Regions from separate parts of the Paenibacillus sp. FSL K6-3182 genome, predicted to be linked through region 1. Evidence: riboswitches for the same ligand, from Rfam matches in the RefSeq annotation. Region 1 holds a riboswitch; each other region holds the start of a gene.
The links. Region 1 has a riboswitch for cyclic di-GMP ahead of MHH56_RS08655 (anti-repressor SinI family protein). Riboswitches for the same ligand answer to the same signal wherever they lie in the genome.
Positions count from the first base shown of each region.

Region 2: it holds a riboswitch for cyclic di-GMP, as region 1 does, so the genes downstream of both, MHH56_RS02575 (hypothetical protein) here and MHH56_RS08655 (anti-repressor SinI family protein) in region 1, are expected to answer to the same signal.
Region 3: it holds a riboswitch for cyclic di-GMP, as region 1 does, so the genes downstream of both, MHH56_RS30810 (SpaA isopeptide-forming pilin-related protein) here and MHH56_RS08655 (anti-repressor SinI family protein) in region 1, are expected to answer to the same signal.
Region 4: it holds a riboswitch for cyclic di-GMP, as region 1 does, so the genes downstream of both, MHH56_RS13020 (methyl-accepting chemotaxis protein) here and MHH56_RS08655 (anti-repressor SinI family protein) in region 1, are expected to answer to the same signal.

Region 1 is NZ_CP150265.1:1,991,293-1,999,448, forward strand. Features, by position in the region: gene MHH56_RS08640 (right-handed parallel beta-helix repeat-containing protein) at 1-17, shown strand, start outside; gene MHH56_RS08645 (beta-1,6-N-acetylglucosaminyltransferase) at 121-1,023, shown strand; gene galE (UDP-glucose 4-epimerase GalE) at 1,096-2,142, shown strand; cyclic di-GMP riboswitch class II at 2,341-2,422, shown strand; gene MHH56_RS08655 (anti-repressor SinI family protein) at 2,441-2,602, shown strand; gene MHH56_RS08660 (helix-turn-helix domain-containing protein) at 2,617-2,949, opposite strand; gene MHH56_RS08665 (asparagine synthase-related protein) at 3,280-5,217, shown strand; gene MHH56_RS08670 (paeninodin family lasso peptide) at 5,311-5,448, shown strand; gene MHH56_RS08675 (aldolase) at 5,539-6,459, shown strand; gene MHH56_RS08680 (lasso peptide biosynthesis PqqD family chaperone) at 6,460-6,777, shown strand; gene MHH56_RS08685 (lasso peptide biosynthesis B2 protein) at 6,793-7,248, shown strand; gene MHH56_RS08690 (ABC transporter ATP-binding protein) at 7,273-8,156, shown strand, end outside.
Region 2 is NZ_CP150265.1:570,344-578,499, forward strand. Features, by position in the region: gene galU (UTP--glucose-1-phosphate uridylyltransferase GalU) at 1-425, shown strand, start outside; gene MHH56_RS02570 (acyltransferase) at 579-1,652, shown strand; cyclic di-GMP riboswitch class I at 2,198-2,282, shown strand; gene MHH56_RS02575 (hypothetical protein) at 2,638-3,372, shown strand; gene MHH56_RS02580 (copper amine oxidase N-terminal domain-containing protein) at 3,397-4,356, shown strand; gene MHH56_RS02585 (S-layer homology domain-containing protein) at 4,456-8,156, opposite strand, start outside.
Region 3 is NZ_CP150265.1:7,036,209-7,044,364, forward strand. Features, by position in the region: gene MHH56_RS30800 (helicase-related protein) at 1-1,953, opposite strand, end outside; gene MHH56_RS30805 (hypothetical protein) at 2,149-2,610, opposite strand; cyclic di-GMP riboswitch class II at 2,856-2,937, shown strand; gene MHH56_RS30810 (SpaA isopeptide-forming pilin-related protein) at 3,028-4,548, shown strand; gene MHH56_RS30815 (response regulator transcription factor) at 4,714-5,418, opposite strand; gene MHH56_RS30820 (sensor histidine kinase) at 5,450-6,610, opposite strand; gene MHH56_RS30825 (stalk domain-containing protein) at 6,687-8,156, opposite strand, start outside.
Region 4 is NZ_CP150265.1:3,044,120-3,052,275, forward strand. Features, by position in the region: gene MHH56_RS13015 (DUF1836 domain-containing protein) at 247-1,017, shown strand; cyclic di-GMP riboswitch class I at 1,090-1,174, shown strand; gene MHH56_RS13020 (methyl-accepting chemotaxis protein) at 1,260-3,017, shown strand; gene MHH56_RS13025 (HSP90 family protein) at 3,181-4,953, shown strand; gene MHH56_RS13030 (hypothetical protein) at 4,950-5,993, shown strand; gene MHH56_RS13035 (prenyltransferase) at 6,067-6,978, shown strand; gene MHH56_RS13040 (DUF6081 family protein) at 7,008-7,736, shown strand; gene MHH56_RS13045 (HAMP domain-containing sensor histidine kinase) at 7,760-8,156, shown strand, end outside.

The sequences.
Region 1 (8,156 bases):
ATCTTAGCAGCAGCTAGCTTTTAACCTTAAAAAAAGAATAGATCCCTGTCACTTACAAGTTGAGACAGGGACTATTTTAAAATATAATGTTCGTTATTGAGAATTAAGGGGAGTGAACTAATGAAGTCAGCTTTACCCTCAACTGCCTACATATTGCAAATTCATAAAAACCCAGCCCAAGTAAATACGTTTATTAGTCAATTGACTGCAACCGATACGGCAGATGTATATGTTCATATTGATAAAAAAAATTACGATGAGGTATCACCTAAAATTAATAGATCCCCACGCATTAACGTGTTGGAAGAAAGCTGTAATGTGAAATGGGGAGATATTAGCCAAGTGGATGCAACGATCATGCTGCTAAGGAAGGTATTAACCTCAAAAGTAGATTATGACTTTGTATGCTTAAGGAGCGGTCAGGATTTACTCGTTAAAAATGGTCTTAAAGTTCATTTAATGGAAAATCCCAATAAAATATTTATGTCTGCGAAATTTATTCATGATCGTGATATTTCTGCTGCACATGTAAATATGAAATGGTTTGATTCAGCAAGAAGACAATACAATACATTCCACCCGCTTAGAGTTTTCAGAAGCATAATGCTGAAACTGTATAAGAAAGGTTTAGTTCTTTTCCCTAACCGCCAGTTAATGCCTAACAATTATTTGTTGTATCATGGCTCCTCATGGTTCTGCATACCAATTGAAGTTGCAAGATTTATCATAGATTTTATTGACCAGAACAAATGGTATTATCAATATTTCAAAAACGCTCTGTGCCCAGATGAATGGTTTTTTCAAACCTTAGTTATGAACTCGAAATATGCGGATCAGGTCGCTAATGATAATTTAACTTATTTAAAATGGGGTGAAGAATATAACAATAGTAATCACCCCATAAACTTAAGTTTTAAAGATATTGATTCTATTGAAAAATCGAATAAATACTTTGCGAGAAAATTCGATGAAAGAGAAGATGTAGCAATGATAAATTATTACAGCGAAAAGGTATGCATGTGAGCTTAGCATCGGAGAGGTATTTTTTTTGATTTATTTGTTCTTTATTAAGAATTATTGAGAGGGGTAAATAAAATGGCAATCTTAGTAACAGGCGGAGCGGGGTACATAGGCAGTCATACTTGCATTGAGCTTCTTGAAGCGGGATATGAATTAGTGGTTGTTGATAATTTTTCTAATAGCAGCTATATCGCTTTAGAAAGGGTAAAAGAGATTACAAATAAATCCTTTACCTTTTATCAAATGGATCTTATGGATCAAAAGGGACTCGAGCATGTATTTTCGAATCATGCTATTGATGCCGTTATTCACTTCGCCGGGTTAAAGGCTGTCGGAGAGTCTGTACAAATGCCTTTATCTTATTATCATACCAATATAACGAGCACATTAATTCTTTGTGGAGTCATGAAGAAATTTGGTGTTCAGAAATTAGTATTTAGTTCCTCGGCTACTGTTTATGGACGGCCCGAACATGTTCCGATTATTGAGGACTCACCGCTCTCAGCAACAAATCCATATGGCCGGACTAAGCTCATGCTAGAACAAATTTTACTGGATTTAGCTAGTTCAGATAACAGCTGGGGAATAACGATCCTGAGGTATTTCAACCCTATTGGCGCCCATAAAAGTGGTCGAATTGGAGAAAATCCAAATGGAGTGCCAAACAACTTAATGCCTTACATATCGCAGGTAGCTGTTGGCAAGCTTAAGCAGTTACATGTGTTTGGAAATGATTATCCAACTGTGGATGGCACTGGAGTGAGAGACTACATTCATGTAGTAGATCTAGCAAAGGGGCATGTAAAGGCACTGGAAAACATGAGTAGAAAATCAAATGTGAATATATATAATCTTGGCACTGGAAATGGCTACAGTGTGTTAGAGATGATTGCAGCCTTCGAGAAGGTAACTGGGCAAAGCATTCCATACGAGGTCGTTAACCGCAGACCTGGCGATATTGCTGTTTGTTATGCAGATACGTTGAAGGCAAATGTAGAATTGAATTGGTTTGCAACAAAAGGAATAGAAGAAATGTGCAGCGATACGTGGAGATGGCAATTTTCAAATCCGAATGGATATGAAGAAGATACACTGTTGAAATCTGAACTTGCAGCAAAATAATATACCGGATAGCTCTGTTAATGAAGCAACATTTTAGAGCTCCTAATTTGATCTAGCGGGCTCTATTTCCTTCCCCCGCTCCCTTTAACAATCGTTAAATAAATTCGACAAAAAATGTAATTATCTTTCATTTTTGTGAGACAGGAAGCGACAGCATACGCAATTAGAGTGATTTATAATACATCTATAAACGAATGACAAGCATAGGGAGACGTTGAAATGCGTTTAGTATCTGGGCACCTTAAACGCATGGAGTCAGTGGTGCAACCGTCCCAAATTGAATGGGGGACATGGGAAAATGGTACTTACAAAATCAGAGGATAATCAGGATTTAGATATGGAATGGGTAGCATTAATCATGAATGCACGTTCTTTGGGGTTTAGCAAGGAAGATGTTAGAAAGGTATTACTATGTCTTGAAGAAAGCAAGAAAGATGATATACAAGAAACAGCCGTATAAAAGAAAATAAAGCGCTACTCGCGCTTTATTTTCCATTTATTGAATTCTAAAAATTCTTTAAATTGATCTTTGCTTACGCCAGAAGCCATTGCTTCTCGAACTAGATCGGCCCACTCGGTGTCTAGATTGCTTGTTTTACGATCATTATTTTCATCGCTATTTAAAAATTCTTCAACCGTTACGTTTAATACTGCGCCTACCTTTTCGAGAAATTGAATCGAAGGATTTTGCTGGAGCCCTCGTTCAATAGAGCTTAAGTAAGATTTTGCGACGCCTGCCCGTTGCGACAACTCCGTTAGGGATAGGCCTTTTCTCTTGCGCAGCATCTGAATACGTTCTCCGATCATAGCAAACTCCCCCGTTATCTCTTCGTTGTAGACTAACACTATTATAACGAATAATTCTTAATTGCGAAAGCTTGTAAGTTTTAACGAATAAAAAATAAAATGACGTCTAAATTAGAAAAAAATAAGGTTAAACCCATTTCGAAATGTTGTTCTTATAAAAGAACGATGTTTCGTTTTATTTTGTGATATTTTGGTGAAAAAACGATTGACAACGTCCGTTTTCAAGTGTATTATTCAAATATGTTCTTTATTAAGAACTAAAAGACATTCAATGATGCTCGCATCTCGTTCGATTGAAGAACACGCTGGCTATCTAAATCGGAGGCACGAATGAGCGCAATAGCAGTCGTTTATGAAGTTGATCAGACAGCCCATGTGTTAGATCAGGGGAATAGACTGATGCAGCAATTATCGCGGTTTCCTTGCAATACAGCTCAAGCATGGAATAAGAACAATGTGTTTGTTGGATGCCATAATCAATGGATTACACCAGAGTCTGTCGGGGAATGCAATCCCTATTATGATTCAGAAAGACGTTTAGTCATAAGTGCCGATGCAATTATAGATAACCGTAATGAATTATTTGAATCACTAAACGTACACCTTGATCGTAGAATGCAAATGACTGATGCAGAGCTCATTTTACTCTCCTATGCAAAATGGGGTGTTGAATCACCCAAGTATCTAATCGGTGATTTTGCTTTTGTAATATGGGATGAAAGAGAGCAAAGAGTATTTGCTGCTAGAGATTTTTCTGGTTGCAGAACTTTGTATTATCACTGGAATGGAAATCGGTTAGCGATGTGTACGACGATGAAACCACTGTTAGAGCTGCCAGATGTTCATAAACGTCTGAATGAGCAATGGATGGCACAGTTTTTAGCTATCAGCACAGTAATTGATGTTGTTGACGTTACACAAAATGTGTATAAGGATATTTTGCAATTGCCGCCATCTCATTGCATGACATTGGTTAATGGTCAAGTAAAGGTCATGCGATATTTTAAGCTAACGGCAAATAAGAAACTTCGCTTCAAAACGGACGAACAATATGTTGAAGCATTCAGGGATGTATTTCAACAGTCAGTAAATGCACGATTGCGCACTTACAAACAAATAGGTTCACAATTAAGTGGGGGGTTGGATTCAGGAGCAGTAGTTAGTTTTGCAGTTAAAGCCCTTCGTCCAATAAATAAAGAAATACATACATTCAGTTATGTTCCTCCAAGCGATTTTGACGATTATACCTCTCGTCAAACGATTGCTAATGAATCACCCTATATTAATTCAACTGTCCAGTATGTTGGTGGGTTTCAAGCGAACTATCTTGACTTTAAAGATAGAAATTCGTTTTCAGATATTGATCCATTTCTGGAGACATTAGAAATGCCTTATAAATTTTTTGAGAACTCTTTTTGGATAAGAGGCATATTCGAACAAGCTGCGGCGAAAGACATTGGCATATTACTAACAGGTGCGCGAGGTAACTTGTCCATTTCTTGGGGTGATGCCCTCGAAAACTACTCTCGTCTCTTAAAACGTTTCAGATGGATTCATTTACATAACGAAGTAAAGGCATTTAGCAGAAATATGGGGACTGGGCGTGGACGAGTATTTTCTGTTTTGAGTAAAATGGCTTTTCCAGCACTTAGCAGATTACATATCAATCAAGAGCCTTCTATTGGACCTATTATAAATAGCGATTTTGCAACGAAAACTAAAGTTTTTGATCAACTTCGCGAGCATGGAATGGACCAGACAGGTTGGCTAGTCGAGCAGAACATTTATAAAATAAGAAGAGAACATTTTGAGAATCCATTATACTGGAATGCTACCAATACAGTTACATCAAAATTTTCGTTACCTAATGCTTTATGGAGTCGTGATCCGTCAAATGATAGTAGAGTTATCCAGTTTTGCTTATCGGTACCAGAGGATCAATATGTTCATAAGGGATTAGATCGAGCTCTTATTCGAAGAGCAACTGAAAATTATTTACCGGATGACGTAAGGCTCAACCAGCGTGTTCGCGGCGTTCAGGGTTTGGATTGGCTTCATCGTATAAGACCAGATTGGCATTTGTTTATCGAAGAGGCAGAGTCTATGAGCAAAGATGATAGAATGATGTCTCTTGTAGATGGCAACCTGGTTAAAGGAGCATTGTTACGTTTTAAAAAAAAGGCGGATTCAAATCTAGCAGAGGATGAAGGTTTGCGAGCCCTTATGAGAAGTGTAATTGTGTATCGATTCCTTAAACGACATTTTTAACCATCTACTCATAGCATCACTCTAATTTACTAGGAAAGCTAGATTGGTTTCATGGATACAAAAGTGATAAACATCATTAAGGAGGTGATACATATGTCAAAGAAGCAATGGATCAAGCCAGAACTACAAGTTCTGGAAGTCAAAATGACTGAAGCTAGTCCTAAAGTGGGTACTCGTTTGGATGCAACATTCCCAACTGGAACTCCCGTTCCAGACCTCCGTTATAGCTAATCGCAATTGTGTAAGTTAAACTTCAAGCCCTTGTATGTTTGTTATATAAGGGCTTGAATGTTAATTATCTTTTTATGGAGTGGATGTCTGTTGATTACAAAGGTCAGGGAAGGTTATAAAGCATTTGGTTTGAACATATCTAGTGAAATTCCATTTCCTGAACTACTTAGGATGAATGATCTTCAAGTGTGTAATGATGTTGAAGTTGTGATAGACCCCAGCTTTAAGGAAGCGTTTAATTTATCGCCTTATGAAGTTATTGTTGATGGAGAAGCAGTAACGATGAGACTACCTGATGCCGGTGTTTTTAGTATTCAAAATGGCAATAAGATCATTGTGTCTCCATGCGCTGAAGCAGACGAGGATGTAATTCGATTGTACCTTCTTGGTACCTGTATGGGGATCATACTTATACAAAGATCGATTTATCCACTTCATGGGAGTGCAGTTGTTATTAATGGTAATGCCTATGCTTTTATAGGTGAATCAGGGGCCGGCAAGTCAACCCTCGCTTCTGCTTTTGTAGGACGGGGACATAAGCTTGTAACAGATGATATTGTTCCTATTTCATTCTTACCAGCAGAGCATCGCCCTATTGTTACTCCCTCCTATCCGCAGCAGAAGCTATGGCAGCAGAGCTTGGATGCTTTCGGAATGAATAACGCTGAGCTTCGTTCCATTCATGGTCGGGAAACGAAGTACTGCATCTCGGTTGAAGATAAATATTATACGGATCCTATACCACTAGCAGGGATTTTCTTATTAGAAAAATCAGATGTAGACGGAATAAATATTCAAGCAGTTAAGAAGCTGGAAAGACTGCCTTTATTATTTCAACATACATATAGACATTTTTTAATTCCAAAAATGAACCTTGTGAGCTGGCATTTCGGTTTCTCCTCAAAGTTGGGAGAGAGACTGCCTATCTATCATTTACGGCGTTCGGAAAATGAATTTTCGGCTCCACAATTAGTCGATCTTATATTAAAAACCATTTCGTTGGAGGAATAAATGATGACAATAGAAACGAACAGCCTAACATTGAATCAGGCAAATCTAGTACAAGCGAGTATTGTTCGAGACCAGGAGAATATCGTTAGTGATATGGGCGGTGAAAAAGTTATTTTAAGTATCAGAAACGGGAACTATTATAATCTTGGCATTATGGGGAGTCAGATTTGGGAGCTAATACAGGAGCCTATTCCTGTCATGCAACTAATTGATAAGTTGATAGAACAATATGATGTCGATCGGATTACTTGTGAAGAGCAACTGCTGCCGTTCCTGCTTCATCTGTCAGAAGAAAAATTAATTCACTACAGTCTATAACGTTAAGGTGAGAAAATGGGGATTATAGGAAAATGTAAAACAGTTTTTTCTTTGGATATGAAGACGCTGCTCCTCTTTATCGAGACAGGTTTATATTTGGGAAGGATAAGAATGCAGCTGCTTTATTTTCCATTCTCACGGATAGCTCCTACACTAGGCGTTTATTTGAAGGAAACCGACTCTGAATATAGTCAGCAAAATCACGAGATAATTTTCAATGTTTATCAATCGATAGAAATAATGGGAAGAAATACGTTTTGGGAGACAAAGTGTTTAGTTCGAGCGATTACTGCTATGAAGATGCTGGAAAGACGTCAAATTGAAAGCACCTTGTATTTAGGAACAGCAAAGGACGAGAACGGGAAGTTAATCGCTCATGCTTGGCTTCGGAGCGGTTCATTGGTTGTCTCAGGTGCTGAAGAAATGAACAGATTTACCGTAACGGGTATGTTCGCTAAGTTCATTCAATGAAAAAGAATGGAAAGTGATGAGGTAATGAGTCACATTATATATTTCACTAAGAAGCTACATAGTTACTCTGGCAAGGTGCTTTATTTCAATTTATTCGGCATGATGCTCATTGGTTTGTTAGAGGGCGCTGGAATGTTATTATTAATCCCTTTATTATCTATTATCGGAATTATTGATTTTCAAATCCACGCTATACCTGGCCTCGCCTTTTTTGAATTTTTGCAAGTTATGCCTAAACTGCAAGCCTTATTGATCATCCTTTCCGTATATTTAACATTAGTTATCGGTCAAAGTTTTGTAAGTCGAAATCTTAGCATACGCGAAACGCGAATTTTGACAGGGTATGTTAATAGTGTGAGATTAGAAATATATCGAACATTATTGCAAACACAGTGGGCTTTCTTTTTAAAAAAACGAAAAACAGATCTCATCTCATCTTTGACCGATCAATTATGGCGTGTGACTAATGGCGCTTACCTTATTCTTCAACTTTTGACATCAATCATTTTTACAATGATTCAAATAGGTATTGCATTTGTAATTTCGGCTAAGATGACGCTTTTTGTGCTTGGCTTTGGTTTAATTGTCATTTTTATATCTCGTCGATTTATTAAACAATCAAAAGAGCTTGGAAGTGAAGCTATTGAACTTTATCAAGGTTATATGGCAGGCATTACGGATCAGTTCAATGGAATGAAGGATATTAAGAGTAACTCTTTAGAGACATCACGTTATCGTTGGATGCTGGGCTGGACTCGAAAACAAGCGGAAGAGCGGAATAGCAATAGTATTGTCAGTAATAATTCTCAGCTTGTTTACAAGTTGACTTCTTCACTTATGATAGCTGTATTTATTTTGTTCTCGGCGACAATGTTCCAACAAGAAGGCGGGTATTTATTGCTTATCAT
Region 2 (8,156 bases), 1.4 Mb from region 1:
AAGTAGCTATTTCTGATGTTAGTAAATACGGTATCGTAAAAGGACTGCACATAGAAAATGGTGTATACAAGGTACAGGGTTTAATAGAGAAACCGAGAATTGAAGACTCACCTTCGAATGTTGCAATATTAGGTAGATATATAATCAATCCTTCTATATTTGAAATCCTTGAGGATACTGAGCCCGGAATAGGTGGGGAGGTACAACTTACAGATGCATTAAGGGTACTTTCGCAAAAAGAAGCTATGTATGCTTATAAGTTTGAAGGAAAAAGATACGATGTTGGTGATAAGCAAGGTTTTTTGGAAGCGACTGTTGAGTATGCGCTTAGGAGAGAGGATTTAAGAGAAGCTTTCTTAAATTATATATTAGAGATAGCCTCTAATGAGCGGGAAGCTCAATTGGAAAATAGTTTACTTGAATGACCCATAGTGTGGATTAATGATTAACGTTCGATATAATGATAATACAAAAGAATCAATAAAGCTCCTTTTAACTTTAGTTATTTAATCAATTAACTAATAACACAATATTAATAAATATGAAAGGAAGAGAGAGTGGATTAACATATAGAGGTGATGGAAATAAAAAAACGATACTTAGAATTAGATTTTATTAAAGGGATCTCTATTATTGCTGTTATATTAATTCATACTACAGCCATACTCATTAGTCAAGAAACTGATGAATTTTCCCAAATAACTGGAATAATTATTAATCAAATCAGTAGGTTTTGTGTACCAGCATTTCTTTTTGTTGCGGGAATACTAGCATATAATAGTCTGTTGAAAATTTCCTTTATTTCATTTATGAAAAAAAGAATAGTTGAAATTATTATTCCTTTTATATTCTGGAGTACAATTGGTTTGTTAGTATGGGGAGATATTTCTATTCGTAATGTCATTATAACTTTTATTTTTGGTTTTGGGCCATTTCATCAGTTATACTATATACCTGCTTTATTTCAAATGTATTTAATTTCTCCGTTTAGGAGCAAAATACTAAAAAGTAATTTTAGTATAATAGTATTATTTATACTTACGATTTTATTATTTTCTTTTTATCAGATAAGTTCATTAAATCTATTTGGACTAAAAGAAAGTAGTACAATTAACTTGGTATTTTTAACAGCTTTCTTTAGTTGGATATTTTATTTTTCACTTGGATTAGCTGTGGGGAAAAATTATCAAAAAGTAAGAGATGTTATAAGCGGTTTCTCTTTTAGGAAAATTATTATTTTTCTAATAATTTCAATTTCCCTTGTTTTATTAGATAGTTATTATAATTGGTCTTTTACAGGTGAAATAAAAAGTTCATTATTGAGTTATTTTCGTCCGGTTGTCTTAATTTATTCAATTTCGGTTATTTTATTTTTGTTGAAATTAGGTATACTGAAAAATCAAAAAATTATCATATCTATTAACGATAAGTCATTTGGTATTTATTTAACTCATATATTTGTTTTAAATATATTTCAATTGGTCACTAATGGTATTTTCTTTAGAAACTTATTAGGAACAATTTTCTCTTCTTTAATAATTTTAGTTTTATCATTTTATTTATGCTTATTACTCGAAAAACTACCGTTTAGGAGTATAACATTAGGTCGTTCCATGATTAAAAAAAAGGTTCTTAAAGAGGGGGGGATATAATAAAAAGATATTATTCTACTTTAAGTCCTTGAGATGATAGTTGTGGGAAAAAAGTAAGAATGAAATCGCACTTGGAAAACAACAGATCTTATTTAAGGTAGTCGTGAGCATACGCTCCAACTATAGGATGTACAGATGCTTAGTAAATTATATTTATATATATTCTTTAACTCCTTACTTCTGATCTATTGCTCTCTAAGTTATAGTGAGGATAATAATACTTCTTTTTTTTTTTGTTTAACGGAATAAATGTAAACAATGAATGAAATGGATAGGCGTAGAAATAATGAGAGTATACTCTTTTTGTCAGTATTATTACAGGATTTAGATGATTGATTTACTCTATGAAATCAAAGGAAGATAAGATGAGTTCATAGAGGCTGGATTTAACTACCTAGAATTCCTTGGCACATCATTACAGGAGTTTCTTACCTATATCGGAAAAATATATTAAATAATGTTATTTGTTTGAATACTAAGTGAATAACTCTACACTTCCAAAAAACTTTGTTACCATACCATTAAACAAAACAACCGCATAACCCACACGATAAAGGCAAAACCATTGAAAAGTGGTGACGCAAAGCTAAAGGGGCTTATCTTTTAAAAGACTGCCAGCCAGCTACCGAATATCGTGCCTCCCGTCGTGGTTTATGTGAAAATGGAGGTTATTATTATGTTCATGCGCGCAAACGTTGTACGTGAATGGCATCAGCTCTGTATGGGATTCAATGAATTGCTGTGGGAAGATTGCTTAGATGAGAAAAAGCGCATGGAGATTTATTTGAGGATTGTTTATCACAAAAATAAACTAGCAGCTGTCTCATGAACTAGCACGAAGGGCGTCGTTAATAGATCTGAAAACGCTATATCCGCAAGCTGACGCCCCGTCACTATGAAGCGTCAGCTTTTTTATTTTAAAAATCTAAGAAGGAGATTCATATGCAATCATTGCTTCTTTAGTGGATCATATGAAACCAAAACAATGAAAAAAACGAACAAAACACTAATGATTATCGCAGGTGCTCTCGTTGTTATCGGTATTGTCATTTATGGAAGCATGAGTCTCTATTCGAAGTTAAATCAGGTAGATGAACTGAATGGGCGTATTGAAGAAGCTGCAGATAGTAATACAGGACAAGAGTCGCCGAATATTACGGAGCAGCCAGATGAACAACCTTCTAATCAGACAGATCAGACTTCAGAACCTGATGCTACTCCATCACAAGAGCCTGATCTAGTTCCAACGACGCAGCCAGATGAAGTCCTTAAACCTAGTCCGAGCGCAACTTTGCCGCCAGATGAAGCGTCTAATATTGTAGACAAGGGACAAAAGCCGGATAAGGGATCTACAAACTCCGAAAATAAGTCCCAGAAGAAAAAAGAGATTGATGCATCGGTTACAGCAAAGCTGGAAAAGCTGAAATCTTCGTGTCAAGCAACCAGCAATAGCTTGGTTAAGCAGATTGCGAAAGAGCTTAGCGGGGATGAAGAAGCCACACTTGCTACTATTCAAAGTAAATACCTGAATAAGGTATTTTCTGCGGAAGCCGATTGTGATGCCAGGTTTAATCAATTAATAAGCAATGCCAAGAGCGAGTATAAAGCAGCCGATCTAGGTGAGCAAAGCTTTCCGGATTGGAGCGCGCAATACGAGAGTGCGAAGGCTGGTGCTAGAGCCAATGCGCTTGCAGTAATTGCAAACTCGCTAAACAAGTAAGCTTTACTATTCTGAGGAGGCTCTATGAAAAAGTCACGTATTCTATCTATTTTTCTGGTTGTAATGATGTTGTCATCCATACTTGCAACCGCTGCATCCGCAGCAACCGAAACAATTAAGACAAAGACACAGCCCATTAAGCTGCAATTTGATGGACAAGCGCTTAAACTGCCCGATGGACAATACTCATTTATTCATCAAGGAAGTACATACGTACCGATTCGTTATATTTCTTACGCATTGCTAAAAACAGTGAATTGGGATGGGGCTAAAGCGACGATCTCCGAGCCAACAGAGAAAGAACTTGCAGCGCTGAAGAAGCAATTGCAGAGTGCTGCTACGGGCAGCCAGAAGCCACAAACGAGTGTTACGATTGCGATACAGCCAGTGAAAGCAACTCTTGTATTCAATGGAAAAACAAAAGCGTTGCCAGCTGGTCAATCCCTCTATGCCTATAAAGGCTCGATCTATGTGCCCATTCGTTTCTTGTCAGAATCAGTAGGCACGCAGATTAGCTACGATCCGGTGACGAAAACAGTTAGCGGTGAGTCAGCAGCATACCGAGCTGAGCAAGGCGGCGGTGGAGTCGTTCTTCCAGGCACGGGTGGCGGAACTGGAGGCTCTGGTGGTACAGGCGGTACGGGTAATACCGGCGGTGGTGGCGTACCAGTTAAACCGACGTATGAGCAAATTACGGCAGAAGCAGAGAGCAAGCTTAATGCGCTGAAAGAAAGCTGTAAGGTAACTCTTATGGATATTGGATTGCAGTATGTAGCGACAACGGATAAGACGGTTCAAGCCCAGCTTAAAGCTAAGGGACTTCAAGAAGTAGACAATTGCTCTGCAAAATTTGAAGTTATCATGACAGATACGAAAGCTAAGCTGACGACGAATGGGTATAGCACAGACGTTCTTGCTTCCTACAGAGAAGCCTTTAACAAAGAGCTTGAAGCAGGAAGAGCTATTGCAGAAGGTTTGATGTAGCATTACTTCTATACGGATATAGTTTTAATTAGCCTAAAAGAACAGAAAAGAGGCAGTAGTGAAGTCTAATTGACTTCTCTACTGCCTCTTTAGTTTGTGTTATTGACCCGTGTAAATGCGGTAGATAAGTGCTGCCGCTTCCGCTTTGGTCGTGGTTTGGTTCGGCTTATAAGTACCGTCTTGGTAGCCTGTTACTAGCTTCTGCTGCTTAAGAAGTGCAACGCCATCTTTTGCCCAGCTGGCAATAGATGAGCTGTCCTTGAAGCCTTTAAGCTGTTCAGTGCTTGCGCTAGTTAGTTTCTTGCTGTTGAAAGTTGTAAGTGCTCTGGATAAGAGTGTAGCAATTTCTTGACGTGTAATTTCTGCTTTTGGTTCAAAAGCAGTTGCCGATTTACCTTGAATTAGGCCTTGTTCGTAAGCCACAGCGATTTCATCGTAATACTCGCTATCCTTAGCTACGTCTTTGAATGGGAGGCTCAGGCCGGTTCCATCAAGACCGTAAGAGCGAACGAGCCATGCAGCGAATTGCTCGCGTGTTACTTTTTTGCTTGGACTAAATGTAGTCGTTTGATCAAGTACACCTTTGTTAAGAAGGCTATTTACAGCTGTCGCTGCCCAGTGTGTTGTTGCGATATCCGTGAACGTTTGGCCAGCCTTCATAACTGTGTATTTACTGAAATGTCCACGATTTACGTTAACGGTTTTTGTAATCGGATCATAAAGACCGCCTACAGGCTCCCAAGTTAACGTTTTTTCATTCAACAAGTAAACGGTAAGGTTAGCTAGATCCGCTTCCGAGTATTTAGTCGTATCAATATTGGATACATCAAATGATACTGGAATTGGTTTGTTGAATGCTTCTACCTTCTTGCCATCTACCGATGCATTAAACTCCATAACAGGTATGTTTGCTACTTGCTTGGCTGAAGTTGGAGCAGTTACGGTTAAATTATGCACGACTTCTGCTGCTAGTGAGATCGTTTGGCCGCTAGCTACGTTTCCGAATGTTTCTGGTTCAACAGTGAAGCCGACGTTGCCCATTGAGAGCTTAAGTCCAGCAAGACCGCTATCCTTCACAGCTTGGTAAATCTCAGAAGGCAGATCAGCAGCGAGTTTAGTGACGTTCTCGCTTTGTTTTGGAATATTAATGGTTAAAACTGGGTTGATGCTCGTTGCTTTGTCTGCTCCGACTGCACCTGTAAGGTCTCTCATCGTTTCATCCAAAGCTTTTTTTGTTGTTTCTAGCTGTTGTCCGATTTTCTTCGCATCAAGCGATGTCGTAAGCGCATTGCCATCTACTTTGACATCCTTGTTGTCCAGAGTGACGGTTGCAGCTTTTTCTACTGCTTTTTTACTAAGTGAAACAAGCGAATCTTTAAGTGCATCGATCTGTGCTGCATCTATGTTACCTAGGTTTTTCAGAACAGAAGCAGTGTCCTTGATGATAGCTTTAGCTAGTTCGATCGCTTTCGGACCATTCTCAACTTGTTCAAAAGCATATTTAGTATTGTTAACCATCTCTGTAATAGTTGCCGCTACTTTAGCTTTCTCACTAGCTGTTTGCATAGATTCAAGCAGTTTAGATGCCGAAGCAAGGGTTGCTGATACATTCTGAACAGACTTTTCAGCTTCTTTGCTATCCTTAACATCCTTGACTGAGTTAACAAGACCGTTAATGAGATCCGCTGCTTTGTCAGCTTTGTCTTTATCGGACTTGCTGTTCTCTAGCAGATCTTGTAAACCTTTATCTACATTTATTGGTGTTGGAGACGGTGTTGGGATAACTCCTGGTCCAGTTCCCGGTCCAGGTCCAGTGTCTGGAGTCGGTGTTGGTTTCGTTTCCGGTTCTGTAACTTCTTCACCAACAGTGCTCACTTTAATTTTTTTATCTAAGGTGAAGGTTCTACCTTCTAGTGTAACGGATGCGGTTACCGTATATTCGCCGTCCTCTTCAATATAAATCCATTCAGGAAGGTTTCTAGAATCTGAGTTGTCAAAAATAACTATTCCTCTGCTATTTTTAACAACAATTTTTGATTTCTCTGGTAAAATATCCTTTGAACCTAAGCTCGAGCCATTATTAAATATAATGAATTCAGGAATACTGTACCGTTGAATCTCATCACCTTTATCATTAACCAATCCTATTTTTAGAAATCTTTGGTTGTCGGTGACCGTTAACTTACCTGTACTGTCTAGCCCGAATATATCAATTCCTTTAAGAGTAGATGTTGTAATTTCCGTTTTGGAACCAGCTTTCAGCTCTTCCTTTTTAAGATGCACTTCATATTGATATTGCTTTGAGCCGTCAAAGCCGTTTATAGTGATATTGACGTTGCCGGGTGTCAAATTAATTGTGTTATTGTTAATGCTGGAGTATGCATAGCTTCTCAGCTTGCTTTGTTTTTCTGTAATATAGTCAACATATTCAATGGTAGCATCTCCAAGGACTTTTACTTGAGCAAGCGTGCTTGAGTCGTATGGAACGTCAAGAGTATTCACATCTTGATCAAACACAACATTTTCTAAATAAATGATGTTGCCTTCGTAGGTTCTTGCTACTACGTTATAAGTACTCTTTGTTGCATAGAAACGGTTCTGTCCTTCCTGGTTATTGTCGATAACAGAAGGAATATATGAGACACCAGGAATTTCCTTACGTGCGATGATCACTTCGTCCATTTGCTTAGTTAGATTTACAGTAGATACCTGTTGCATAGGAATCCTTGCATCAAGTACAACATTAAAGTCTTTGCCTGGTTCGGTCTTCACGGAGCCGAGCATATAATAACCAAATGGTGAGCCACTATTGTTGCTATGCATGTTCACTCGGCGGACAAAATCCAAGCTTACAACAGACGGAGCGGAAACGATCATATAGCTGACTGTTTCATTTTCAAATAGATAATCCTGTTGCTGGTAAACGCTGTCGCCAGTCTGAATACTTGCAAATACGTGAGCGTTCTTCATAGGTACTCCACCAGCTACATTAATCTTGTCGCTTGTTTCAGGCTTATCTAGCCCAGAAACACGTATGATTGCTTGATTTTTAGGATCTATGGCCATTAGATCAACTGTTTTATCTAAATAACCAGTCTTGCTAAACGTTAGTTCATTATGTGAACCTAAATAAAGGTTTGATAAGACTATGAGACCATTGGGATCTGACTTACTTGAATGCTCTTCACCATATAGAAACAGTGAAACACCTTCAACAGGTGTGCCTACCTCGCCTGATTTGTGTTCGCGTACAGTAAAGGACAACTTTTCTACTTCTTGAGTTGTGATATAAGGCTTGTTGACCATATCTACAAGTTCGCCGTTCTGGTCGCGAATTTCCACACTAAACTCGTGCTTTGGCATTACAGTAATCGTATTGCTGCTAAGCTCATTCCATGTTGATTGATTACTTCTTTGCATAATTTTTATCGAATAGTTTCCTGTTTCTGTTGGAAGAAACTCGGTTTTATAGAGTCTAGTTAGTTTTCCGCCTTGCAGTTCGTGAGACCAATTCAGATAATTATATTCAAGATATGTTTTATCATCTTTTAAGATTATTGTCTTGATTTCACTGTATGGGTCAACGATATGACCATTCTCGTCCTTTAAGTATGCAATGAGTTTGAAAGTTTCACCTAGAATAAGATCAGTACGATCTTCTAAAACTCCTCTCTTTTCTATGCCAGCATTTACTTTTGCGGCAATGCTTTTACCGGATTTGAACGAATAAATATTATCCGTCGGTGTAAAGTAGGAATCAAGAATAACCTCGTCATTATTACTGTTAATCCCAGCGTTTA
Region 3 (8,156 bases), 2.5 Mb from region 1:
CCGCGAGCGAAAATGCTGAACCTTCTCTGTTCGTTCTTCATCCTGTGAAGAGGTTGCCCCAACAGCAGCATGTGAAAGAGCAGCACGCAATAAAGCCGCCATAGGCTCGGTTTGAGCAATTTGCTGCACGAATACAAACAGCTGAGCGTCTCGATCAAGGGATGACCGCATGGCTGCTAAGAGCTTTGACGGCAGCTTGCGGTGCTGGAGCATCTGCTTTACTGTAGGCGTTTGTAGAAGCTTGGGCACTGGAAGAGGATGACGATGATAACGAACAGGTACTCTTGCATGAGGCAGCTTCCCTCGTTTTGCTGCTCTTTGCAGCTCACTAGGCGGCGTAGCGGACAGCAGCAAGCGAGCAGCACCTGGCGCACAACTTTTGTCTGCTGCAAAATGCAGCAGTGGATCGCCCGCAAAAGGAAACGCATCTAGTTCATCAACTACAACGAGATCAAAGCCTTGATAAAACCGCATCAGCTGATGCGTTGTCGCAAGTGTAATATCTCCACTTTCCCAGCGCTGCTCACTACCGCCGTATAATGTTACGACTGAAGCTTTAGGAAAAGCTTTCCGAATACGCGGGTCAAGCTCGATCACCACGTCACGGCGCGGTGTGGCAATAAGTGCCTTTCCGCCGCGCAGCAGGACAGACTCCACAAGCGGAAAAATCATCTCCGTTTTGCCCGCTCCTGTTACAGCCCAAAGAAGAAACTCTCTCATCTGGCGCTGCTTGTCCCGCTTTGACAATGCCGCATCTATCGGCGGCTCTTCCACAAACTGCAGCGCCTTGGCTGCTGCAGCTGTCTGCGCAGGGCTAAGCCCCCATTTATCAAGCCGCTGTTCATACGTCAGCGGCCTCAACCCCTTACCAGAGCCGCGAACCGTCGTCTCTGCCCAGTTCAACCCCGCGCGCTGCCCCGTAATAAGCAGCTCACATTCCCGGCTTCGCCCCATCCCAATGCACGCCATGCAGTAGGCGCAGTGCCTCCCGCACGCTGCACATGCCGTGCGGTGCATTTGCGCCTCGCCGCTCCCGCAGCGCAAACAGCTGCGCTCCCGCCTTCGGCGCCCCAAAGCGTCCAATCGCCCGCCACCCACGGCGGCGATTGATCCGCTCAGGCGCACCTGCCCGAGCAGCGAAGCAAGCTGGAGCAATTCTCTCCAGCTTGACGCGGCACCGGGACAGCTTGCGCTAGACAACAGGGCGTGCGCCTCGCTTCGCAAAAGCGCACGTCCCTGCAGCATACCCGCGGCAAGCTTCGCTCCTGCCGCGATCGCTCCCAGCTCTCCAGCGCTATAAACTCGCGCTTCCTCGCCACCCACACGCTTAGCGCTGCTACGCTTTTCACCATTATTCGCAAGCGCTGCTCCTCCGATTTCCCCAACCACAGCGCCCCTTACCTTCTCCCACCTCTCCACTAAACCAAAAAGCCTCTCTATCGCCAACGCTCCTTTCCGCTTCCCTCGACTACCCAAAAAGCGCCAACGCCCCCCCAAACTAATCTTGCCATTATGAACTGCTTGCTCTACTCCACCACTGTATTTCCGATAATTTCTCTCCAGCTCGCTAGATTTCTGATTACTACTATTCAACCCGCCAGTTGCTTCATCTTCACCTGCCTCATCAGCTCTTGCTTCCTCCGCACATGCGGCCAACAGCTCAATCGCCTCATGATCAGCATTTCGTCCTCCTTCATTCAAGCTTTTACTCGCACCGTTTCTGCCGCCACTGCCATGTTTTATAGCCGCATTCCAAAGCTCCACTGCAACGCACGCATCCCCGAGCGGCACTTCTTCTTTTAGCAGCCATCCCTCCTCTGCGATCTCGTTGTTCAAGAATCCTGCTTCACCAAACGCTCCATGCATCCAGAAGTATTTATCCACCATTGCCTTGATAGTCAGTCGAGCCTGCCAGCAGCCTTTCACTTTCACAACATACAATTGTGCCTTCATCTCTATTCGCTCCCTCGACACTTTATAGAACTGACTTCATTATTCATCTGTTAAGTTAACTACGGCCTCTCCCTTCCCTGACAAAAGGAGAATGGTGTTGGCAAGCACGGTAAACAAAAAAAAAGCACACCCAACAACGCATTTGCGTTATTGAGTGTGCTTCACTCCGACTATTTCATTACCGTAGAGTATATACTAAAATGGCATTTTCGACAAATCTGTCGGATTTTGCAAATCAATTAGCACCGCATGATCGGAAAGCGACACAACTCCTTCTGCCTGGAGCAGCCATAGCAGCTGAGTTCCATCCACACCCTCTGTTTGAGAGCGCTTACCGTCTTCGCTTCCAGACAACGGATTAGATCCATTAGAGTGAATCCTGACCTCATCGCCCCTTCTAGCTAATCGTTCAACAATAGCCAGTGTCTCCTCTGTAACTCCTTGATCTACGATGGTCAAACGAACGTTTTTCCCCATTCGCCGAGAGAAAGAAAACAGTGAACGTACATACCATTCCATATTGTTTTGCTGGACATCAGCAACGAGCACATAATGCTTGCTGGATTGCTGGCGCCCTCGCCAAATTCGATACGCCAGATGCACCGACAATGCAGCCAAAGCATAACAGCCAATAACAAGAAGTAGAAGTTCAAACATGGCGGCCACCTCCTCTTTGTGACACTATATGCCATGAAGAGCCCACTGGTTCCGCAATCAAGGGACAAGGTGACAAAATGTGTGTTATGCCAAAAATATATCCTGCTTTATGCTGATTATTAGTCATTTTCTGACAAAGAAACACCCTTGAGCAATTTCCAATACATGTTATCATTTTAATATGAAAGCATGCATATCTAACTGGTGCACGCATATAGAAAGGGAGAGTGGATTTTCACAATCAAAATAACTAGGGAAGCGATGAAGTATAATCTACAATTGGACACTTGGATTATATGGAGCTAGTAGTGTAACCGGCCCTCTTGGAACCCCACTACGTATCTAAGAGGAGAGTGAAAGATGCGTTATTTTAGGAAAAAAATCAGTTTAGCCCTGGCTCTGTTATTAATTTTTTCGTTGTCGCTTAGTTCCCTTGCCATGGCGGAAGGTGATAGCAATCAAAGTACGAATGCTGCGGCACTCGGAGATGAGAATAGCTGTCCACAGTATTCATCGGATCGCAAGGATGTCATTGCCACGCATTCCAATATCGTAGTCAATAATAACGGAACAGCTACCGCTACGTTCCAGACGCTAAAAGATTGTGTTAGAGTCAGCTTCTCCGGCTATGAAGGCCCTGCTGACTGGGCACCTGGACCCGGCGATACAACCATTCCATACAACAAGCAAACATTTTTTGAGGGACAGTCTATTATATATCCAAAAGCAGGTACTTACTCCGTTACGATTAACATTCCAAGATGCTTGCCTTATCAATTAGATATCTATAGCGGAGATTTAATTAAGACATTGGGTCCCGGCGCTCACGGTGACAAAATTTTAGCATGGAATCTAAAGCTTTCGAACAGCTGTACGGGCAATATCATCATCAACAAATTTTTAAATAATGTCGAAGGGGCTCCTCATGTCGGCATTACCTTCGAGCTTTGGAAAGACGGTAAATTATTCAAAAGCGGCGTTACCAATAGTGACGGTATTTTGCAATTCAACGAATTGCCTATCGGCACCTACACATTAAAAGAATTAACCTTAGATGGCTTTACCACCGATTTAGTGGCTACCCAGCAGATCGTAGTAACCACAGATAACTCTGTGCGAAAAGCAGTTATCAATACGGCTAAGCTCAAACTTGAAACGGCCTGCTCCGCCGACCCGAATAAAACAAGAGCTTGGAAAGTAACCAATGAGAGTAACATTGAGGTTTCTTATTCATGGGAAATTCCAAATTCCACTCAAACAGGAAACGGTGTAATTCCTGGAAAAGGTTCCGTAAGCTTTTCAACAAATACGGAGCTCGTCAACCCAACTGATCCACAAGCTGTACCTAATACGCTGAAGATCCATTGGGGCAAGGAGAAAGAGCTTTCACTTGTGAACGCAGGCGAAACCTGCTTTACGCCTACTCCAACACCATCATCGACACCTACTGCTACTCCAACTTCTACACCGGAGACTACGCCTACAGTTACACCAACTTCTACACCTGAGAGCACGCCTACAGCTACACCAACTCCTACACCTGAGAGCACGCCTACAGCTACACCAACTCCTACACCTGAGAATACACCTACCACTACACCAATTTCCACACCTGTGATCACACCTAACTCGACACCTGCTATCACGCCTAGCAGCACACCTACTGCTACAACTACGGTAACGACAACACCTACATCGTCACCTGAAGCAACACCAATCGTCGAAATTGATGATGAAGATCCACCTGTTGGAGGAGTTAATGAAGGTGGGGAAGGCGAGCCGCCAATCGATCCTGTTGTTGCTGTAGATGAAGATCAAGTCCCGCTTGCTACTTTGCCAAAAACAGGCGAAAGCAGTCCGGTTCCTTATTATCTCATCGGGGCATTTGCCCTTTCAGCGGGATTCATTTCTCTTCGCAGACAAAAACAAAGAAAATAGTTAAGATTGTATGTTTCACCACGCACTCTTAGGCTGGTTTTATACAGCTTAGGAGTGTTTTTCTTTTACACAACTATTGCAAGGCAACTTTATATGCAAACAAAAAACCCCGCATCAAACGATACGGGGTTTTGTTCGATATGTAAGTAATGATCAAAAAGGCTACTACAGGGTAACCCATCCATATTTGATCGATTGGATAACAGCTTGCGTACGGTCATCAACTTCCATCTTTTGCAAAATACTGCTCACATGGTTTTTAACCGTCTTTTCGCTAATGAATAAAAACTCTCCAATGAGCTTATTGCTCTTGCCCTCTGCCATAAGCCTTAAAACCTCTGCCTCACGGCGTGTTAATGGGCTCTCATCGCCAGCAACGAACTTAACTCCCGGTTCCTGAGCAGCTGCAGCACCTGAGACAATTCCCATCTCATCCAAATACGTCATACGGCGAAGCTGGTTAATGAGCTTGCCTGTCACTTTAGGATGAATATAGGCATGACCTTGGACAACGGAACGAATGGCGTTAATTAGCGATTCTGCCTCCATATCCTTCAGAAGGTAACCTGTAGCCCCTTTACGAAGGGTTTCGAATACATAGCTCTCATCGTCGTGGATAGATAAAATGATAACCTTAACATCAGGAAACATACTTTTTAATCGTTCAGTCGTCACGACACCGTTCTCTATAGGCATATTAATATCCATCAGGACAATCTCAGGAATGGTATGATTGCAAAACTCCAAAACTTGAATGCCGTCACCACACTCGCCGATAACTTCAAGATCGTCTTCCATATTTAGAATCCGCTTAAGTCCTTCACGAAACAGCTGGTGGTCATCCGCAAGTAAAATTTTGATTGTATTCATATTGCTTGCAGCTCTTTGGATCATCATCATCTTACTCCTTTCTAGATTCGGCAGTAGTAGGTATATCTATTATAATTTTCGTCCCTCTACCGGGATTTGAGTCTATATCCATCCTTCCCTCTATTAGCTCAATGCGTTCTCTCATCCCTACCAATCCAAAATGTGCGTTTCGAGTAGCATCCTGCTCGATTAAATCGCTGTTAAATCCAACGCCGTTGTCTTGAATTACGAGTGAAATATGCTGTGGCTGATAGTTAATCTCGAGCATTACATGTGAAGCGCTCGCATGTTTTAGCGCATTGGTAAAAGCTTCCTGAACTAAGCGGTATATCGCCGCTTCCATTGCAGAGGGCATCCGAGCTTCTTTACCTATAAGCTCGAATATGGTATGTATTTTTGTTTTCTCTTCAAAATCCTGAGTGAATTTTCGAAGAGTCGGCACAAGCCCCAAATCATCCAACGCCATCGGGCGCAAATTAAATATAATTTTGCGAATTTCCTCAAGGCCGGAGCGCACTTGTCCTTTTAAATCTACTAATTCTTCCTGCACCATCACAAATTCCTGCTTGATTAGCATACGTTCTGCAATTTCTGTTCGAAGAACGATATTTGCGAGTGATTGCGCTGGACCATCATGGATTTCTCGAGCGATCCGTTTACGCTCTTCCTCTTGCGCCAAAATAATTTTCAATCCCAGCAGCTGCCTGGTTTTGGCAGACTCAAGAATACGAGTAACCTGATTAAGATCACCCGATAAATATTCAAGTACGACATTTATTTGCGAAGCAATCGTTTCAGCACGCTCGATTGAATTTTCTACATTTCGAACACGTTTTTGCAGATCGTCTCGACGTGCTTTTAAGTAGGATTCCTTCTCGCGGTACACCATCAAATCCAGCTGGATTTGTGTAGCCTTTTCATAAGCAGACTTAATGTCATCTTCCTTGTAGCGTACGAAATCTCGGCTCACTTCTGTCAGCCTTATACGCGCACGGCGATAGTCTTGCTCCAGCTGATCAACCTTGTCAATTGTCTTCACCGTTTCTTGAAGGACAATTTCAAGCTCCTGCTCGAGTGATTCTAGCTCCGTACGCGCGGATTCACATATTTCATAAATCTGGTATTTGCTGTCTTCCATCACTTCGATTGCGTTTTTAATGACTCGATTTATATCGACTGTAAGGTGGTCCACTGTAGATCGGCAACCTTTCTATATTAAAGGTTAATCTACTCTATCATACCACAGATTGGATATATTTCGTCCATCGTTAATCGATGGTAATCTTTTTCGCTTTCCCGTCATACCCGACCTTTAGGCCTAGTTTCTCTGAAAATAAACGGACCGGAATGAGCGTCCGATTATTACGAACGATAGGCGTAATATCTGACGATTGCAGTGCGCCATTTAAAATTAGATCCTTTTTGCCAAGTGTCATTTCCATCAGCTTATTGCCGCGAAGAACGGTGACTTGTCCCGTTTTTCCGTCAAATAACAGCTTCGCTCCCATAGCATCGGATACGAACCGGACAGGTACAAATGTCGTTCCATTCAAAACGATGGGTGCTGAATCAAGTGTAATTGCTTTTCCATTAACCGTCGCAGCTGATTTGCCTACAGTCATTACGACCTTAGTTTGTGAATCAACCGTTACGGAAGGCGGATATTGAAGCTTCATATTATCTAGTCCAATAGAACCTGTTGCAGAACGCTCATCCTGCCCTTCGGCGATCGTCACAACGTAAATTCTTTTTAGTTTAACAGGGAATTTCATCCCGACAGAGGATAAATTCATCTTCACATTCTTCCAGCCGCTCCAATCAAGCTGTTTTGCAAGATCGACAAGATGTGCTTTGCCATCCGCATCAAGGAACTCTGCGCGCACCCAGTTCAGGCTGTTATCGCCATAAAGATCAACCGTCATGGAAGTAGGTGAACCCTCAATCGCACGACCGTTTGTATTAAATACTACATACGATGCCTTAGTTCCGGTACCGTTTGTGAAATCATAATCCAGCTTTAATGCTTTCGAAGAAGCTTGTCCTTGGAAATCGGATACTAAGCTTACGCTTCCTGTGGTTGTCGCAGGCGTGACTTGTGATGTAATGGGGTAGGTCGATTTTTCAAAATCCTCAAAGGTGCTCACTGCTTCCCCTTGTGTGAATGGAATCATTGTCGGAAAACCATCATAACGAGCAATGGCATACCCGGTGCTTGTACCTGCGTTAACCGACTGAACAGTTAGGTTGTCGCCACTTCTAGACGCGGTAAATCCAACAAACTCCCACTTCACGGAGTCGGCGCTAAGCTTATATGAATTTCCGTTTTTCAGCTTTACAGTAAGCGGAACAGAAATCGTTGCTCCCTTTGCCAGCACACCGGCACTCGTATCAATGGAGAGCGATGCAATTTGGTCCTGTCCAATCACTTCAATTTCTTGTTTGGTAGAGATCGCTCCTGATTTCACAGTGAGATTCGTTTTACCCGCCTTTGTGGCAGTGAATTCATTGCCTTTGAACGTGCCAATGGCTTTCTCGGTACTCCATACGGCAGATGAATTGTCTACTTCAAACGGGTTATAGTACGTGTCATAGCCTTTTAATGAATACGACGATTTTTGACCGATAAACATAACATTAGCGCCGCTCACAGAAATGCCTTTCAGCGAACCTGCTGGAGCAGTTGTGAATACGCCTATGCCGTTTGCAACACTTCTTTGGGTGGTGCCGTATTGCGTAGG
Region 4 (8,156 bases), 1.1 Mb from region 1:
CACTACCCTTTTATGTTTATATTTTTTTTATTCTTATGATCTACTATAACGAATGATTACATGATATGACAAATGCCATATCCAACGGTAACAGCCTTATACGCGCTTTAAAAGCGATTTAACGAGAATGAAAGGCTTATTCTCATTGATTTTCGAGCCTTTACAAGCGTCATTCTCCGGCATATGATGAGTTCATATGAACTTGTAATATAGGAATGCAAGACGAATGTGCGAGGAGGAAGCGAGATGGAGTCCTTTACGCTTACTCGAAAAGAGATGGCTTGCTTGCTGCTGGCTCTGGACGGAAAGTATAATTTGAAGCCACTGCAAGTGCTGCAAGCCGCATGGACCAAAACGCATCAATGTGATTTGGAGAAAGGCACGGGACTGCCTGCATTTATGTCTACGCTGCTGCCTCCAATTATTGAAAAGCTCATTAAAGGAAATGAGATTAAAGGCTTTTCACTACATGAAATTGCTGCGTTGGGCCAATTAATCGAATATTCGAATCTGTCGATTACCTCCATGCAAAACTGGGTAAAGCGAGATTTCAAACCTTATTTCGATTGTCCGAAAGCTGGGAAAAAATATTCTCTAAACCAAGCTGCGTTATTATTTATTATTGATGATTTAAAGTCAAATCTTGATTTTGAATCCATACGCAAGCTTTTTGAGATCGTATTCAAGAAACCAGAGGATGAAGCAGACGATTTAGTTGGGCCTATTGAATTATATGCATCTTATACTAGTATGTTTGAGGAGCTAGATGCGAATAACGATCAACTGCTCGACATTTCCGGTCATCTGAAGGAAAATCCGCATCAAGATTTATTGACAGAGCATGTCATTCGCTCTTCAGCGAATCAATTTGCAAGCAGATTGCCGAATTTAACAGAAAAACAATGGGAAGCGGTGCGAAATATTTTGCTCGTTGCGGTTATTTCCATCCAAACCTCCTATTTTCATTCGTTAGCAAGGCGTTATTGCAATGCAACCTTATTTTTAGCCACAGAATAAATATGGTTCAAGGGATGACAAACTCACTAAATAGTCCTATACTGGTTTAAGTTGTAAACTACAAAATAGACAAACTGAAAAAGGCAAACTTGTTGAAAGACAAGGACGCAAAGTTATGGGCCTAAGGTGTACGCACTATGGCTGCCAGACCGCCGGAAGGATAATAAGCTAACTGAGCTGTCCGCCTCCTGTGGCTGGATAGCTTTTTTTGTTTTCAGGAGACAGAGGAGAGAGCAAGCAGGATGGTTTTTAAGGATATGATAGAGAGAGCAAAAATACTGTTTAAGAAATTGAGTTTGAAGAAAATAACGAGCAAATTATTGCTTGTTACCGCAATCATCACACTATTTAATGTAGGCTCGGGCGTTTTGATTTATTTTCAAAATCATTCAGTAGCAACCTCAGTCGAAGGTTCAGAGGAATTGCAGCGTGCTGAACGCAATTATCAAGGTATATCGAATAGGCTGCTGAAAGTGATGCTTCTAATGGTAGATGCCATTGAAAATGGCAAAAGCGATGCAACGCTGATCATGAAGGATTTGGAAACGATGCCTGCCAACATCGATGAGTTGGAGAAACAGCTTATCGATATGGATAAGAAATATCCGCCTGCAACGGAAGATGGTCCTTATTATGCGAATCAAGTTAATGTTCTTAAGCTAGCATTAGATAACTTGAAAGTGACGAATACAGACGTGAGTGGATTATCATCAGATGAGAAATCGCTCCGCATAAGCAATCTAATAAGCGTATATACCGTCATTCTAAGTTATTCCAACGATACAATGCACGAGCGTTTGACCGCAGACGCTAACGCGACGCAGAGGCTTCTCGATAAAGACATATCCAGTGCGAACCTTATTGTGCTTATAAATGTCATTTTGCTAGCTATTCTTCCTGCTATTATGATTTTTGTCATCTCACAATCGATTAGAACAGGACTTGTAGGCATTACAAAAAGAATTAAGCAGTATGGCAATAATGATTTTACAAGTCAAGAAAAACTCGTTCGCTCTGACGAATTTGGCGATCTTGACCACGCTTTGGCTAATATGGGCGATCAGCTGCGAGAAACGATTAAAGCTACGCTTGAAGTGAGCGAATCTGTGCTCCACATCTCGAATAATATGGATAATATGATTGGTATTAATCGAAAAGCATCAGAGGATGTAAATGGCCAAGTGGAGCTGGGCAGAAAAGTGTTGCTGTCGCAGTATGACGATGCTTCATCCATTTCGGCAGTTACGGAAGAAATCTCAGCAAGCTCTCAGCAAATTGCTGCGTCGAGTGAATACATAAACAATGATATGCAAAATATGAAGCAATCATCTCATAACGGCACGCAGCAGATGGCTGGCGTGGTCTCGATGGTAAATGAAACAGTAGACCAGTTCTCAAAGCTAACTGAAGCTTTCGAAACGATGAATGAACGATATAACAATGTAGCTAAGTTTTTGAACGGCATTCAGGATTTGAACACACAGACGAATTTGTTGTCACTGAACGCATCCATTGAATCGGCAAGAGCGGGTGAGCATGGCAGAGGGTTCGCAGTAGTCGCTGATGAGATCCGCAAGTTGTCCAGTCAGACCGATATGATCTCGAAGCAGATCACGAAGGAGCTGACACTCATACAGAGCGATGTGGCAGCAAGCAGCCGCACGATCGGCAGCTTCGCGAATGTTATTAACACGACGCGTCAAGCATCTGAAACCGCAAGCAGCACATTCCAAGCATTGGAATCACAAAGCAGCATGCTGTCAGATCAAGTGAGCGAGATTTCTACGGCAATTAGTGAAATTACAACAGGCATGTCTCATATCGTGTCTGCAGTAGACAAGCTATTGACTACGTCTTCAGAAGTGAATGGGAAAATGGAACATATGAGCGAGCTTTCAGTTAAGCAAAATGATATTTCCGATGATTTGCGCACGCTTGCGGAGAAGCTTTCACTTTCCTCGCAGGATTTGAAGGAGAAAGCATCTGTTTTCAAAGTATAAGCAACACAAAATGATAATCGTGTGAGGCAGGCAGCATCCATAGGTTTGGGGTGCTGCCTGCCTCTTTGTGCAAATAAAGAAGGATAAGCGAGTATAATGCCGAATCAATGAATGGAATAGACCAATACAAAACAGATCCACTATGGGAGACAGGATGAGCGAAATGAACTTTCAAGTTAATTTACAAGGGATGATCGAGCTTCTCTCAAAGCATTTATATTCGAGCCCAGGCGTATTCATTAGGGAATTACTACAAAATGGCGTTGATGCGATAACGGCACGCAAACGGCTTGGACATCGTTTTGATGCACGCGTAACAGTTGAAATTTACGGTTCTCGAACGATTGCCGTTCACGATAATGGGATAGGCCTGTCCGAATCCGAAATCCAGCTTTTTTTGGCTCAAATCGGAAGTACCTCCAAGCGTGACGAAATGGATTCAGCAGACGACTATATTGGACAATTTGGCGTGGGTTTGCTGTCCTGCTTCGTAGTGAGCGGCGAAATCGTTGTTATTACCCGCTCCGCTCTAGAAGGCGATACTTTAGAATGGCGCGGGCGGCCAGACGGCACGTACACGATTCGCAAGCTTGAGAAGGATGCTCCAATCGGAACAACCGTGTTTTTGACATGCAAGGAGGGTTACGAGGATTATTACGAATGGGATCGTGTGATGGAGTTAATGAGCCATTATGGTCAGTTCCTACCTGTTCCGATTCATTTGTCCGAAGGGAAAACAGATATTAGGATTAACGAGGAAACTCCTCCGTGGTCCATGAATAGCAGTGATGCGCTCACCTATGGCGAAGATCACTTGTATCAAACCTTCTTGGATGCCATACCTTTAAAATCAGTAATTGGTGAGCTTGAGGGTGTCGCTTATATTCTTCCTTATGCTGTAAGCTTGCAAGCCGAGAAAAAACATAAGGTATATATGAAACGTATGCTGCTTTCCGATCAAGTTAACAATATGCTTCCGGATTGGGCTTTTTTTGTTACGTGTATCATGAATACGAATGGACTTCGACCAACGGCTTCTCGGGAGTCATTTATGGAAAATGAGCTTTTTCATACCGTAAAGGATGAAATTGGCGAAAACATTAAACAGCATATGATTCAGCTTTCAGAATCAAATCCTGTACTATTCGGGAAAATTATTGTTATTCATTCTGCTTCCATTAAAGCGATGGCTGCCGAAGATGATGAGCTTTATCGATTGTTTATCCCTTTCTTGTCGTTTGAGACTTCATTTGGCATGATGAAGATGAGCGAAATATTGGAACAGAACAAACGGATCGTTGTATCTTCAACACTTGATGAATTCCGCCAAGTGGCTCGCGTTGCCAAAGCGCAAAATGTGATGGTTATTAACGGCGGTTATGTCCATGATTTTGAACTTGTACGCAAGCTGCCTGCGCTGGATGAGGATATCGAGGCGTTAGTTCTAGATCCGATTAATTTCTCGAACGTCTTCCAATCCATAACTCCCGCGGAGCATAAAAGCATTCTTTCCTTTCTGGAGCTCTCGGATCAGCTGCTAGCTCCATTTCAATGCAGAAGCGTAGTAAAGCGATTTGAGCCAGTGGATTTGGCTGCTTTATACAATACAAATGATGAAGTGAATTTTCTGAGAATGGCAGAGCAAACGAAAGATGAAGCTAATGATTTGTTCGCAAACATTGTGGATGTTGTCATCCATGAGTTATATGAGGTGCCATATGCGACGATTTGCTACAACTTTAATAATCCGCTTATGCAGAGGGCTATGACCTGTCAGAATGCGGATATGCAGAAGCTAAGCATTGAGACCGTTTATACGCAGGCCTTGCTGCTTGGTCAATATCCTCTTGGCCCTGAGGAGCTGAAGTTAATGAACAAATCGTTTATGCAGGTGCTGGAAATCGGTCTTAGTCAGGCTGGTGATCGAGAGCTATGAAGCAGCGATATGATCAATTGCGAAGCGAGGCATGGAGCTTGCCGCAGGGAAAACAGAAGCTTGCGGTGCTTGAGGAGGCTATTCGGATAGCCGATTTGCATATGACGAAGGAAGACTCCTATTACGCCCGCATGACTTATTCCGAGGCAGCGCTTGATTCGGGCTATGAAGAGCGATTTCTTGTTTCGTTTACCTGGTGCTTAACTCAGTTTGAAAAAGATCCGGCTGCTTATTCGAGCTTCACCCTTATTTGGCACTATAAATGGTTTGTTAATCAAATTTGGCGGTTTCCGCAATTTGGTACGGATCAAATCAATTCGATTTTTAATGATTTTAAGGCAAAATGCTTACAATACGGTCACAGCCTGCGCCCATATTATCAATGTCTTCATCGATACGCGCTATCTCAAGGCGATCATGAGTCGGCTCAAGCAAACTATGAGCTTTGGCGCAAGACGGCTAGAGATGGAATGTCTGATTGCAGCGCCTGTGAGCAAAATGGCTTTGGCTACTATCATTTTACAGTTGGCAGATATCGGCGAGGACTGCAAGCTATGAAGCCTATTATGGATGGTCGAATGACCTGCAAATCCATTCCGCAAAATACGTACAGCCATCTGCTTCTCCCGCTCCTTGAGACGGAGCAAGCAGATGAAGCTGTAAAGATGGCAAAAAAAGGCGCGCGTTTGTTAAAGGGACCTGGTTACTTAAGCGAATATGGGAGCTTCCTTGCTTATTACACAGCAACCGACATTCATAAAGCCGCCAAATGGTTTGAACAAACCGTCCAATATGCGCTGGATACGAGAGTAGGCTGGGATCGGTTGTTGTATATGATTTCAGCTAGAGCATTTCTACAATTGTGGCATGCGAAAAACCGTCGGAGAAAGCTGAATGTTAGCAGCGATATTACGTATGAGATGATTGTAAAGGATACCGAACAATTAGCTGCTGCTTTTGATCTAAGAAACCAAAATCATTATTGCACCGAGCTGCTCAAACAGAAGCTTAAACAAGTTCAAAAACTAAGCCATTTTTAATCCATGTGTTGACGTATAGCAAATGGAAGTGGTTCAATTGAACGATCGACAACAGAGAGGGCAGTGGCAGCTTATGTTTAAACAATTTATGAAAGCATCCAGGCTGAGGGTTCTTCCTGTTATGCTTATTCCCGTGGCGTTAGGTGCGCTGGGGGCTTTTGTGTGGAACGGCATTTTCAATCCTTTATTATTTATCATCACCATAGTTGGGGCAGGAACAGCCCATTTATTTTCTAATATGATCAATGATTTATGGGATTATTATAACGGTACGGATACGGCCGCTCAATCGACGGAAGGGGCAATTGCAACCAACTCTGGCTATTTGACAAAAGGGACGTGGAGCATTCGCACCTTTGCGACCGTAACATGGGCATTATTTGGCATTGCAGCGATTTGCGGCATTATAATTAGTATAACAAGCGGCTGGCCGGTGCTCGTATTTGGCGGGCTTGGGGCGTTAATTGCTTATTTCTATGTAGCTCCGCCGATCCAATTCGGATACCGCGGCAAAGGCTACAGTGAAGTCGCGATTTTGATCTCCTTCGGCATACTGCCTGTCGTAGGCGCTTATTTTGTACAAACCTCAGAATTAGATTCTCGGGCATTTTGGCTATCGCTCCCAATAGGACTTTTGACTACCCTAATATTGTTTAATCACCATTTCCTGCACTGGCAGGCTGATCGTCAAGCAGGGAAAAGAACATTAGTCGTCGTTTGGGGAGAAAAGAGAGCACTCGTTTTCTCGCGCGTTTTGCTTTTTCTCGCCTATATTTCACTTATCCTATGCGTGGTCGTGAAAGCATTGCCTATTTACGGGCTGCTGGCGCTGCCAACAGCGATACCTTTATATTTGGTATACGGCAGGTTATCATCAAATAATGTATCTGCTGCATACGTACCGCTTATGGGTGCCTCGCTGAAAGCAACGATGCGATGCGGTGTGATCTTAATCGTTGCCTTAATCATTCAGGGTCTTATTTAAAACATACAACTTAGAAAGAGGTCAAGGATATGGAGAAGCAATGGACTTTAGGAGATTTTCATACGATTCTAAATGAAGGGGAAGTATGGAAAATCGGCGGTTTTCCGCTGCAAGACGGAACCTTCTGGCAGTACCGAGAGCCAAATGCGGTTGTCATTGTTCGCAATGGACTGCTGTATGTAAGAGCACCGCTTAGCCGCTCGAACGATCAAATTCAAATACTGGATAATGCTAAGCATATGTATTATTCTGCTGAACCTGTTCTTGTACCTGAATCCGGTGAGATCAGCTTTGAGCTACAAATTCGCGCACGTTCGCAAAATACAGCGCCTGATGATCTTTATGATGGTTTCGTTTCTTTGAATCTGCTCGATTTCACGACAGGCGGGGCACTCGACTTTTTTGCGGGAAATGACAAATATGCAAGTGTATATGCCGTTCTTCCTTTTCCAGGAGTAAAGGTGCCGGAGACGGATAAAACGAGATATTTCTGTGTGTTTAAGGAAGACACAAACTTTGCGGCGCGCGAATTTAATACGTACAAAATTACGTACAATCGCACCAATGATGAAGTCGTATTTTTTTTGAATGGCCAAGAAGTGCGGAGAGAGCGTGATGTTCCGGTTAAATTTAACCAATTTATCGTTGCGCTAGGCATTATGACGGAAAAGGATTTGTCGCCGGAGGGCAGCGTGTCGGTGCACGGACAGACTGTGATCGGAGAATGGTCTCCCATTACAATAGAAATTAAAGAGTAAAGTTGTTATGAAGGAGCTGCGTTATGCTATTCGTTCTTATTGCTTTGTGGGCTATTGCAGCCATTATATGGCTCTCCGATCGGCGAGCATCCGTTAATCATTGGTTAGGCGCTGTGGCGTTTAGCGGAGGAGCTGGTGCGCTTGCTGCCGTACTTGACCTGCAATGGCTGCCAGCAGCAGCGGAAGCTGGAATGAATCAAGTAGCGCAGCAGCTTCTTTATCGCTTGCAAGCGTTCTCCTCGTTGACCTCCTACTACGGATTGCCGTATTCCTTTGCATTGTTTGCTATAGCGTACAAACCTGTACGGCTACCAAAACGGCTGCAGCAGCTTATGCCCTTTTTACTGTTAATTCCGATTGTTTTATGTGTTTTGTTTACTCCATTTTATAATACGATGTACCCCATCTCGTTCAAGATTG